DNA from 4 places in the Lysinibacillus sp. NPDC093216 genome. Region 3 is predicted to be linked to each of the others. Evidence: riboswitches for the same ligand, from Rfam matches in the RefSeq annotation. Region 3 holds a riboswitch; each other region holds the start of a gene.
The links. A riboswitch is a leader RNA that binds a small molecule or an ion and turns the genes downstream of it on or off. The one in region 3 is predicted to bind S-adenosylmethionine.
Positions count from the first base shown of each region.

Region 1: another riboswitch for S-adenosylmethionine. It lies ahead of ACQKOG_RS05700 (cyclase family protein); the one in region 3 lies ahead of ACQKOG_RS22165 (MetQ/NlpA family ABC transporter substrate-binding protein).
Region 2: another riboswitch for S-adenosylmethionine. It lies ahead of ACQKOG_RS25080 (bifunctional homocysteine S-methyltransferase/methylenetetrahydrofolate reductase); the one in region 3 lies ahead of ACQKOG_RS22165 (MetQ/NlpA family ABC transporter substrate-binding protein).
Region 4: another riboswitch for S-adenosylmethionine. It lies ahead of ACQKOG_RS04165 (Na+/H+ antiporter NhaC family protein); the one in region 3 lies ahead of ACQKOG_RS22165 (MetQ/NlpA family ABC transporter substrate-binding protein).

Region 1 is NZ_JBNNVB010000003.1:203,880-207,024, forward strand. Features, by position in the region: gene ACQKOG_RS05690 (MFS transporter) at 1-1,028, shown strand, start outside; gene ACQKOG_RS05695 (hypothetical protein) at 1,183-1,599, shown strand; SAM riboswitch class I at 1,746-1,850, shown strand; gene ACQKOG_RS05700 (cyclase family protein) at 1,951-2,688, shown strand; gene ACQKOG_RS05705 (DedA family protein) at 2,741-3,145, opposite strand, start outside.
Region 2 is NZ_JBNNVB010000038.1:34,052-37,196, reverse strand. Features, by position in the region: gene ACQKOG_RS25090 (protoglobin domain-containing protein) at 1-56, shown strand, start outside; gene ACQKOG_RS25085 (protoporphyrinogen oxidase) at 329-1,717, shown strand; SAM riboswitch class I at 1,843-1,941, shown strand; gene ACQKOG_RS25080 (bifunctional homocysteine S-methyltransferase/methylenetetrahydrofolate reductase) at 2,034-3,145, shown strand, end outside.
Region 3 is NZ_JBNNVB010000027.1:55,304-58,448, forward strand. Features, by position in the region: gene ACQKOG_RS22160 (methionine ABC transporter ATP-binding protein) at 1-911, opposite strand, end outside; gene ACQKOG_RS22165 (MetQ/NlpA family ABC transporter substrate-binding protein) at 1,017-1,850, opposite strand; SAM riboswitch class I at 1,941-2,045, opposite strand; gene ACQKOG_RS22170 (pyridoxal phosphate-dependent aminotransferase) at 2,233-3,145, opposite strand, start outside.
Region 4 is NZ_JBNNVB010000002.1:349,476-352,620, reverse strand. Features, by position in the region: gene crcB (fluoride efflux transporter CrcB) at 1-214, shown strand, start outside; gene crcB (fluoride efflux transporter CrcB) at 211-540, shown strand; gene ACQKOG_RS04170 (hypothetical protein) at 571-918, shown strand; SAM riboswitch class I at 1,157-1,264, shown strand; gene ACQKOG_RS04165 (Na+/H+ antiporter NhaC family protein) at 1,373-2,653, shown strand.

The DNA.
Region 1 (3,145 bases), on a different contig from region 3:
CCATATATGCACTAGGTGTAACTATTGGTGCACCGCTTTTAACAGCCTTAACATCGCGCCTTAGTCGTAAAAATGTATTGCTGCTCGTCATGGTGCTTTTTATTATCGGGAATTTACTTGCAGCTCTAGCACCCTCATTCTCATTACTACTTGCCGGCCGTGTTATTTCAGCATTAGCACATGGCGTGTTTATGTCTATTGCCTCTGTAATCGCTGCAGATGTTGTGGCACCTAATAAACGAGCAAGTGCAATAGCTTTTATGTTCACAGGGTTAACATTAGCAACTGTCACAGGCGTCCCGCTAGGAACTTTTATTGGACAAGTAACTGACTGGCGAATGTCATTCATTTTCATTGTTTTAATTGGTATTATCGGGTTAATTAGTAATACTCTGCTTGTGCCGAGTCAGTTATCGAAAGGTAAACCAATATCTATTCGAGATATCGGGAAAGTATTAGGGAACATACAAATGCTATTAATTCTCTTTATTACAGCAATCGGATACGGCGGCGTGTTTGTAGTATACACATATGTTTCCCCTATATTAGAGCAATATATGGGCTACTCACCTCAAGCAATTGTCATTATCTTAGTTGTATTCGGTATCTGTGTTGCTATCGGTAATACACTGGGTGGTCATTTTGCTAATAATAATCCATTACGTTCTATCTTTATTATCTTTATCGGCTTAGCATTAGCACTACTCGGCATCAACTTCTTTTTAGAATCATCAATCGTTGGATTAATAATGGTCTTTATGATGGGGCTATTTATGTTTATGAATGTACCGGGATTACAGCTTTATGCCGTTCAGCTTTCAGAAAAATATATACCATCAGCTATTTCAATGGCTTCAGCATTAAATATTTCAGCCTTTAACATTGGTATTTTTCTAGGATCATACATTGGAGGAATCATCGTTCGCCACCAATCATTAGCTCATACACCTATATACGGATTCGGCATGGTGATGCTTGCCGCAGCTACTACATTTCTATGGTTACTCTTTGATAGAAACAAACTTTGAAGATTTATCGGAACAATTTCAGTTTTTATCAACGGGTGACTCCTTGGGCAGACGAGACCCTGGAGTGAAGCGGTTCATCGGATGCCCCCAGGAAACACCGAAAGCCTTTGTTGTACATAATATATGGTATCAGCATAGGATAGGAGGAATTTAGTTGTATTACAATCCTTATCCGTATTTTGTCTATCCTAATTATTATCCAACATGGGCATGGGCAATGGCCAATCAACCAACTACTCAACAACCTTTTAGACAGCTAGCAATGCCAACAAACCCAACGAATAGAAGTCCATTTCCACCCGTCAATACAAATAGATTGAAGACTTCTGCGAAACGGATCAAAGCTATTATGAAGCAAGCACAGATACTTACGGATAAAATTGATGAATCCGAGCCATTTGCACATGATCTTATGAACGCAGCACAGCAATCAAATAAAACAGAAGTTGAAAAATTAATCACGTCAACAGGCATTACTTTAAAATTCGAAACGAACTATACACCAGATGGATTTCGAATAACATTTACTGATCAAGGCTGTTGTAAGCTAACATTAATTTTGAATTGGTGAAGAGTTGGCCCTTTGAAGAGGGCCACTTTTTTTGCCTTTAGCATCTTTATGAATTTTAACCTTGTATCCCTATTGAACTTGTAAACTATAAATAAATATGCTAAAGTGTTTGTAATCTTTATTTCTGAAAATTCTTATATTGTTTTTTCTTATCAAGAGAGACGGAGGGATTGGCCCTATGAAGTCTCAGCAACCAGCCTATAGGTATGGTGCTAATTCCAATTGGCGAAATTTAGCCTTGAAGATGAGAAGACTTACTTTAGTTGCTTTGCACAAGAGTCCTCTTTCTACAAGGAGGGCTCTTTTTTATTGTTACATCCAAAAATAATTAAAAGAAAGCAGGAAGATATTATGGCAAACGAACTTTTACAAGCAATTCAACTATTGAAATCGAAAGAATGGGTGGATTTAACACATACATTTGGTCCTAATTCGCCCCACTTCTTTATGTTTGATGATGCAAAATTTGAAACATTATTTTCCCATGATGATGGCTTCTTTGCGCAGCAATTCACTTTCCCTGGGCAATACGGAACACATATCGATCCACCTATCCATTTTGTGCGAGATACACGCTATTTAGAGGAATTGGAGCTAAAAGAACTAGTGCTACCACTAATCGTTATTGATAAATCAAAAGAAGCCGAAGTAAATAACGACTTCACGTTAAGTGTTCAAGATATTCTTGACTTTGAAGCTGAAAATGGGGAAATTGAAACAGGTACCTTTGTTGCGTTGCGTACCGATTGGAGTAAACGTTGGCCAGATAAAGAATCTTTCAGCAACAAAGACGCTGATGGCAATAATCATATTCCTGGCTGGGGATTAGAAGCGTTACAATTTTTATTCGGCGAACGAAAAGTAAGTGCTATTGGCCACGAAACCTTTGATACGGATTCAGCAACAGATTTTCGTAAAAATGGTAAGCTAGATGGCGAATATTTTGTGCTTGAGCAAGATACTTACCAAATTGAGCTCATGACAAATTTGGATAAGCTCCCTCCAAAAGGTGCTGCTATTTTCAATATTGTACCAAAGCCTGAGAAAGCCTCTGGATTCCCTGTGCGTTCATTTGCAATATTGCCTTAAAAGATAAAAAGGTCTGATTCACAACCTGAGTAGGTATTGAATCAGACCTTTTTTACTTTGGCGAATTCCTTTTTTTGAAAATAAAATAAACGATTAACATTAGTATTAGGAACAATACTATAAGATAAATACTGTAGCGGGATAAATATACCCCAACATAACGCCAGTTCTCCCCAAGTACCTTTCCTAAGGTAATAAAAGTAAATGTCCAAATAACTGCTCCCGTATAGGCAAAGAAAGCAAATTTTTTATAAGGATAATTATTGATAGCCGCAATATATGCTGTAAGATGACGCACACCAGGAATAAAATATCCTATTAATAATAATCCCGGCCCTATTTTTGCAAATAATTTTCTAGTAAAGTCAATTTTCTGTTCAGTAATGTGGATTTTTGGACCGTATTTTTGCAATAACGGTAGCCCAAATCTATAGCCTATATAGTAGCTCAGAGTAAT
Region 2 (3,145 bases), on a different contig from region 3:
ACGAAGTGAAAAACTCAGCTGGAAAACTAGCTAGCTTTGCACAAAATTTAAATTAATGAAGAGAAAAGCAAAAGGCAAAGAAAATTGTTGTTTCCTATTAAGGCGCTACACACTTTAAGGCACAAATAACACTATATTAATTGTTTATATATAATTTCCGTTATGGAGATAAAAGCCTCTAGCGAATATATGCTATTTGAATATAAAAAAATGGAGCTGTCCAATGTGCTGGATAGCTCCATTTTTGCTAAATTTGTAAAGGGTTTAACGTAATTTTTGATAAAAAAAGTTTATACTAAATAAAGAACTAAAAATAGGGGCGGTTAATATGAAAACAGTTGTTGTATTAGGTGGCGGAATTACGGGATTGTGTACGATGCATTATTTACAACGCCAAGTTCAGGAGAAAAACTTAGATGTAAAACTTGTACTTGTTGAAAAAAATACATACCTTGGTGGCAAGCTTCACTCTGCATATGAACAAGGCTTCATCATGGAAACTGGAGCAGATTCTATTGTAGCGCGTCATAAAGGTGTCATGGAGTTAGTAGAGGAACTAAACTTTGAACAAAATCTTGTGTACAACGAAACAGGTATTTCGTATATTTACACAAATAATGAGCTACATGCTATCCCAGCAGACTCAACGTTCGGTATTCCTATGAGCCTACAATCTCTCGAGGAAAGCACGCTTGTATCTGAGGAAGGTAAAAAAGAAGCGTTAAAGGATTTAACAATGCCGAATGAAAGGTTTACAAAAGAAAGCTCGATTGGGGAATTTTTAACGTATTATTTAGGTGAGGAGCTTGTTCAAAACCAAATAGCGCCGGTACTTGCAGGTGTATATTCTGGAGATTTAAATCAACTTTCAATTGCTTCGACTTTACCGTATTTAATCGATTACAAAAACGATTACGGTAGTATTATTAAAGGTTTTGATGCAAACAGGAAACAATTTGTGAAAGCCTCCAACAAAAAATTTATTTCATTTAAAAATGGTTTATCGTCACTAATTGATCGACTTGAAGAAACATTAACGGATGTAGAAATTATAAAAGGGATTGCCACTACTAGTGTTAAAAAGCAGGAGAATCTATACTCTGTTACGTTAGCAAACGGTAAAATGATTGAAGCAAATCATGTTGTATTGGCACTGCCAAATGAAGCGGTACAAAGCTTATTACAGGATGAATCGTTGAACGGCTATTTTAAACAATTTAATACTGCATCCGCCATTACGATTTATTTAGGATTTGATGTTCCCGATAATAGATTGCCAGCAGATGGAACAGGCTATATTGTGTCACATAATTCGGATGTTATTTGTAATGCAGCAACGTGGACAAGCCGCAAGTGGAAACATACCTCTGCAGAAGGGAAATTACTTGTACGACTTTTTTATAAGAGCATTAACCCTGAGTATGAGAGATTGCGTATGATGACAGATGAAGAGTTAGCAGCAGTTGCTCTTGAGGATGTAAGAAAAAGCTTGGGGATTGAGGAAAAACCAACTGTTGTTGACGTGACAAAATGGATCGACCAGATGCCGAAGTACGACTTGGCACATCGTGAAGCGTTGCAAGGTCTCTTACAAGAGCTCGAGAAAAACTATCCAAATTTATCAATAGCGGGATGCTCATATTTTGGAGTAGGCATAGGTGCATGTATTCAAAACGGTAAAAAAATTGGTGAAGAACTTGTAGAAAAACTATCGTAATTGTTTGATATAAATCAAAATATTATAAATTTCGTAAAAATTATCCTTTGTTCAGTGAAATAGTCTTGACTCAATCGTTCGTAAACGATATGATTCTTTTAATTATTTAAAAAATTCATACTAAATTCTTATCAAGAGAAGCAGAGGGACTGGCCCTATGAAGCTTCAGCAACCAACTTAATGTCAGGTGCTAAATCCAGAAGACCGTGTGTCGAAGATGAGAAGGAAAACAATTACGAAATGACGTAAAAGCCTTCTTTTTTTATGAAAGAAGGCTTTTTTTTATTTTAAAGATTAGGGAAGAGAGGTTAGTTTTATGGAATTGCTTGAAAGGTTAAAAACGCAAGTTCTAACAGCAGATGGTGCAATTGGTACAGTTTTATACGGCTACGGCTTGGAGTACTGTCATGAGGAAATGAATGTACAGAGACCTGAATTAATTGAAAAGATTCATAGAGAATATATTGCAGCTGGTGCTGATATTATTCAGACGAATACTTACGGAGCTAATGCCATAAAATTAGCCCGCTATGGGTTAGAATCTCGTGTACAGCAGTTTAATGAAGCTGCTATAACGATTGCAAAACGAGCAGCGGCAGATGGTGGACAATTTGTTTTAGGTACAATTGGAGGAATCCGTGGTATTCGTAAAAGTGACGCAACGTTAGAAGAAATTTTAGCAACCGTTGATGAGCAGGCAACAGTTTTACTGGCAGGAAATCCAGATGGTCTTTTACTTGAAACTTATTATGACTTTGAAGAGCTAACGGCGACTTTAACAATGCTGCGAGCTAAAACGAAATTACCGATTATCGCTCAAGTTTCTATGCACGAACCCGGAATTTTGCAAAATGGAATGAGCTTAAATAACGCCTTATATAAACTTGAAGCGTTAGGTGCAGATATCGTAGGAGTTAACTGTCGCTTAGGCCCTCACCATACTATACAAGCATTTGAAGGAGTAGAGCTTCCTGAGAAGGCATTTATGTCAGCGTATCCGAACGCCTCTCTTCTTGATTTGGAGGATGGGCGTGTCGTTTATGAGTCGGAGGCAGATTATTTTGGTCGAGCAGCTGTAGCGCTTCGTGATCAGGGGGTACGTTTAATTGGTGGCTGTTGTGGAACGACACCAAAGCATATTGCTGCAGTGAAAAAGTACTTAGAGGAGCTATCCCCGGTCGAGGAAAAGTATGCAAAACCAGAAAAAGTAGAGATTGTCCGTGAGGCAGAGCCAGCAAATTATGAGCCATTACATGAAAAAGTAAAACGTGAACGCTCGGTTATTGTGGAATTAGATACACCAAGACATTTAGAAATTGAAGGCTTTATTGAAGGTGCAAAAAAAATATATGAGGCGGGCGCAGATGTAGTCATGATGGCCGATAACTCTCTTGCTTCTCCAAGGATTAGTAATGTCGCAATGGGTGC
Region 3 (3,145 bases):
ACAATGCCGTTTTTTAATTCAATGATATTGGCGGTTAAAATATTCGGTTGAACATCATAAACTTTACTCACTTCTGCTAGTAATGGTTTCCCTGTACTTTCACCAAGGAATGTTAAACGAATAACACTTCCTGAAACATTTAATTGCTCGATAAGGGAAGGGGATAAATTACGTTGAGAAATGGTATTTAAAAACTTTCGTGTCGTTGGATGCTGAGGCTTTGAAAATAGGTCTATAGCAGAGCCGTATTCCACAACCGCCCCTGATTCAAGAACAGATACATCGTCGCAAATTTTTTGAATAACATTCATTTCATGTGTAATGAGTAAAATAGTGATGCCTAGCTCGCGATTAATTTTCAAGAGAAGCTCAAGAATGGCGTCAGTTGTTTCGGGGTCGAGTGCACTTGTCGCTTCATCACTGAGCAAAATCTCAGGCTCTTGGGCAAGGGCACGTGCAATAGCGACACGTTGCTTTTGACCACCTGAAAGCTGGCTAGGATAGCTATCTAATTTCTCTGTTAGGCCAACAATTTCTGCATATTTTGCAACGCGTTTTTTCACTTCGGAGTCGTTATAGCCTAGAAGCTTTAATGGTACCGAGATATTGTTGTAAACAGTCGCTGTTTTTAAAAGGTTAAAATGCTGGAATATCATCCCGATTTTTTGACGAGTTTTGCGAAGGTCGTTTAGAGAAAGGGAAGTAATATCTACATGATCGATTAATACCTTTCCTGTTGTTGGACGTTCTAATAAATTGACACAGCGAATAAGAGTACTTTTTCCTGCACCACTGTAGCCAATAACCCCATGAATTTCACCTTTTTTGACATGCAAGTTAATACCATCTACTGCTTTGACGATACCATTTTTAGTTTTAAATTCTTTTGTTATATTTTCTAGTTGAATCATACGGTGATATCTCCTTTCTTAGTCCTTCTATAAATCAAGAATCTGCTAGCTTTCCTGTAGGAGTCCCGCAGATTCTTGATTTTATGAATGGTCCTTAATCGTCACTTACCAGCTTGGAATTACAGAGCCTTGGAATTCTTTTTCAATAAAATTGCGTACCTCATCAGATTGATAAGCTTCAACAAATTTTTTGATCGTTGGGTCATCTTTGTTTTCGGCACGTACTACAATGTAATTCACATATGGAGAGTCCGTAGATTCTAAAAGAATGGAGTCTTTTTTAGGATTAATGCCAGCATCAAGAGCGAAGTTTGTATTAATAGCTGCTACATCTACTTCACTAAGCTGTTTTGGAATTTGTGCAGCCTCTAATTCAATGAATTTCAAATTCTTTTTGTTTTCTTCCACATCGCGAATAGATGCTGTTAAGTCTGCACCGTCTTTTAATTTAATATAGCCCGCCTCTTGAAGGACAAATAGAGCACGAGCCCCGTTTGTTGGATCATTTGGTAATCCGAACGTTGCACCATCAGGAACGTCATCAAATGATTTATATTTCTCAGAGTATATGCCTAGAGGATTTAAAATTGTTTTTCCAACTGGCACTAAATCTGTATTGTGATCTTTGTTAAATGTCTCGAGGAATGGCTTGTGTTGATAACTGTTTACATCAAGATCGCCCTCTGCTAACGATGTATTTGGTAAAACATAATCAGAGAAAGATTTTACTTCTACCTCTAAGCCATTTTCTTTGGCAACTTTTGCTACAACCTCAGCAATTTGTTCGTGTGGACCAGAAGTTACACCTACTACAATCTTATTTTCATTAATAGCCTTACTTTGACTATCCTTACTATTTTCTTTAGTACCACAGCCTACTAATGCTGCTACTAATGTGAGACTTGCTAAACCTAATAAAATTTTATTTTTCTTTTTCATGAAACATACCTCCAAAGTTTTTTTATCGGTTTTTGAAAATAAAAAAAACTCTCTTAAAAAAATTAAGAGAGGCTCATAAAAAAGTGTCCTCTCTTATCTTTCAAACGATGATCGTTTGCAGGATTTAGCACCTTCCTTAAAAAAGGAGGTTGCCGAGCTTCATAGGGCCAGTCCCTCAGCTACTCTTGATAAGAGATTTATAATATTTTTTTGTAAATCCGATAGAACTAATATAAATTATAGGATATAGTAAGTCAATTGAATTTTTAAAATTTTTTATTTTGTTATAATATTTAGTTGCGAAAGAATCCGCAAGAAAGAGACAAAACCGTTCCCATAGCAAGTTTGAGCTAATGGAACATTTTTTCGGGTAGAGTCTACTTCATGAGTTAAATAAGTTTAATTTTTCAATTCTACTGATCGCTTCACGTAAGCGGTCTTCGCTAACAAGTAAGCCAACCCGCACATAGCCTTCACCATATTGACCGAAGCCATTGCCTGCAGCTACTGCGATATCAGCTTTGTCGAGCAATAAATCGGCAAATTGTTCACTCGTAAAACCTAATGGAACAGGGAGCCATGCAAAGAAAGAGCCTCTCGGTGCTGTTACTTGCCAACCAATTCGCTGAGCTTCTTCGATCAGGACGTTTCGTCGACGCTCATAAGTCGCACTTAGTTTATCCGCGCAACTCTGGGAAGCAGTAAGTGCAACTGCCGCGGCTTGTTGCACGGCAGGGAATTGACTACAAAATAGATGATCTTGAATAAGGTTAATGGCTGCAACAATATCAGGGTTACCAACTGCAAAACCAATGCGCCAGCCTGCCATATTATACGTTTTGGATAATGTATACATTTCGATACCGGCATCTTTTGCACTGTCAGCTTGCAGGAAGCTGATAGGTTTATTGCCGTCAAATCCAATCGCCCCGTAGGCAAAATCATGTGCTACGATAATATTGTGCTCTTTTGCAAAGCGTACTGTTTCCTCGAAAAATTCAAGTGTTGCAGTACCGCCAGTTGGGTTATTCGGGTAATTCAAGTAAAGCATCTTCGCCTTTTCTTTTACTGCATCGGATAAAGCATTATAATCAGGCAGAAAATTATTTTCTGCAAAAAGAGGCATAACTTCAAAATTAACATCGCCTAATACGACACCTGATAAGTAATCTGGATATCCAGGATCGGGTAATAGCATAGTATCACCAGGGTTTAAAACGGCTAACGGTAACTCAACAAGACCAATTTTCGTACCACCGAGAATAGCTACTTCTGTGTCAGGATCAATGTCAACA
Region 4 (3,145 bases), on a different contig from region 3:
TACAACGTTTACAAAGCGAACACCTGTTATTATAGGAATTGGTACTGGCTTTTTTGGTGCTTTTACAACCTTTTCAACATTTTCTTTAGAAACGCTATTACTTTTGCAGGATAGTAAATGGCTACAAGCCGTTCTTTATATTTTTGTAAGTGTTTTTGGCGGTTTAGCTTGTGCATGGCTAGGATTTAAACTAGCAAAGGGGCGCTTCGTATGATAATGATTGGTATCGGTGGATTTTTGGGTGCACTAACAAGATTTTATCTAGGAAGATTGATTGTCCATACATACCCATGGGCAACATTTTTTATTAATATAACGGGTTCTTTTGCACTTGGCTTTCTATTTGCATTACATCCAAATGATTGGATTTGGCAGTTTATAGGGCTTGGTTTTTTAGGAGCATATACGACCTTTTCAACATTTGGTTTTGAATGTTTGCAACTCTTAGAGCAGAAAAAATGGAGGCAAGCGATTATTTATATATGCACTACAGTTTTATTCGGTTTACTTTTCGCGGCACTTGGCTTTGTCCTTGTGTAGCAGCATTTTTGAAATACTAGAGGTGATTTTTTGACACAGCCGTCCATTGAACAATTACAAGCGCTCGAAGCTGAAATTGAACAAACATTATATACTTTAATCGACTTAGAACTAGAAGAAAACTTTCCAGAAATGAATACTCGCTTTGCACAATTACTTGCAAAGGTTCAGGCTACTCAGTTAATTGATTATAAACTTGACGTCCTCGTTGATTCTCAAGGATTGGCAACAGAAACCTGCACTCTACTACAAAGTTTAATAGAAGCAAAGGCTAGACCACAAAAAAGACAACGCCTCCTAACACATCGTATGATTTTAAAAATATGGCTACGTAAAAATCAACGCTTTATGACGGAATTTTTACCACAAATGTTTTAGGTGAGGCGCCCCTCCAATTCTAAGGGCGCCTCCTTTTTCCCCCTTTCAGTTGTTAAATCAAGTTGTGCTGCGTAAAAACAGCGACACCAAAAATTCACGCTTTCCTATCCTCTAAACCTCTTACTTGTTCAATTTCCTTAATTAATATAGCTTTTAAACCAAGCTTGATTAAAAATATGTTGCAAAAATCGACTTTTTATTATAATATTTATTATTGTGAAAAAAATAATATATTTGCTTCTTATCAAGAGAGATGGAGGGACTGGCCCGATGAAATCTCGGCAGCGGAACTTATGATTTAAGTTACTGTGCCAAATCCAGCAGGCAAAGGCTTGATAGATAAGAGGAGTGTTTTATAGATATAAGGCCTCTTCTTGTTGTTACAAGAAGAGGCCTTTTTATCGTAAAAAGAATGGACAAAAGACGTGTCCAATTTTATTTTTTGGAGGTAGACATGAAGAAAGAGAATCCATGGGCGCTGATCCCATTTGTTGTTTTTTTAATTTTATTTATTGGTTCAGGGGTTATTACAGGTGATTTTTACGCCTTCCCTGTCATTGTAGCCATTTCTATTTCAGGCGCTGTGGCTTTGGCAATGAATCGAAAAGAATCGTTTGCGCAAAAGGTTGATATTTTTTGCAAAGGCGCAGGAAACTTAAATGTCATGCTGATGGTCATTATTTTTCTCTTGGCTGGTGCCTTTTCAGCGGTAGCAAAAGGCATGGGGGCAGTGGACTCCACTGTAAACTTTGCTTTATCGGTCGTTCCGCCAAACTTACTTGTCGTAGGCTTGTTCATCATCGCCTGCTTTATCTCCCTATCAATGGGTACATCGGTGGGAACGATTGTTGCACTGGCTCCAATTGGAGTTGGGATAAGCGAGCATATCGACCTTTCCATGGCTTTAGTAATGGCAGCGATTGTTGGCGGTTCGATGTTTGGCGATAATTTATCTTTTATTTCAGATACAACAATTACTGCCGTTCGTTCACAAGGTGCACAAATGAAGGATAAATTTAAGGTGAATTTTTGGATTGTGTTGCCGGCAGCTATTGTAACGAGCCTTATTTTAGGAGTTATCACAATGGGTGAAACTGCACAAGTGGAGCATTTAAGCTATAGTTGGGTAAAAATTGTTCCCTATGTTTTGGTTATTATTTTAGCGTTAGCTGGAATGAATGTTTTCCTTGTTCTGGCATCTGGGATTGTTCTTGCCGGGGCTGTTGGCTTAGCGGATGGCAGCTATCACTTAATGAGCCTTTTTCAAAAGATCGGCGAAGGAATGTCAGGCATGTATGAAATGGCATTCCTTGCGATATTAATAGCTGGAATGGTGGAGGTTATTAAGTTTAACGGAGGGATTGACTTTCTACTTCACCTTGCAACAAAAAGGATTAAATCGAAAAAAGGTGCTGAATTTGGCATTGCCGGCCTAGTGGGTTTAACAAATTTATCTACGGCCAATAATACGATTGCTATTTTAATTGCTGGTCCACTTGCAAAAAATATTGCTGAACAGTATGAGATTGAGCCGAGAAAATCCGCAAGTATATTAGATATTTTCTCCTGTACGATCCAAGGTCTACTGCCATACGGAGCCCAATTCCTGGCAGCCGCAAGCGTAGCCGGAATATCGCCAGTGAGCATGCTGCAATACTCTTTCTATCCAGTCCTTATAGGAATTTGCGGAACCATTGCTATCCTCATCGGATACCCGAAAGAAAAGAAAGCCTGAGCTTCATCACTTAAAAAAAAATATTGTTTTACCATTAAAATAATCCAATTGTTTTGAAAGAAATAATCAAAACGATTGGATTTTTTATTTGAGGCTATTCATTTTTTGTGATAGAGATAATACTTAAAAGTTACAATTACACTTTCTCATTAGTTATTTCGTAGCGTCTATATTTGAACATAAATCCAATTCCAAGAATAGGTCCAATCGCTAATATTGTAAAGATCCACTCCCATCCAATGATCCTCAGTATAATAGGGATTAGATTTATTGAAAATATAGTAAGTAAGAAACCAATACACATTTGAAAAGTAAGGGCTGTACCTACATAATCAACCTCGGCTATGTCTGAAACTAACCTTCCTAAAAACAAAATCATTCTTTGATCTATACGAAAAGGTTGGATTGTCATTTACACAAAATTATTGACTGTCCCTTGATTAAATAATACCAAATACAGGATAAAATTCCTTCGTAAATCTTATCATTGAT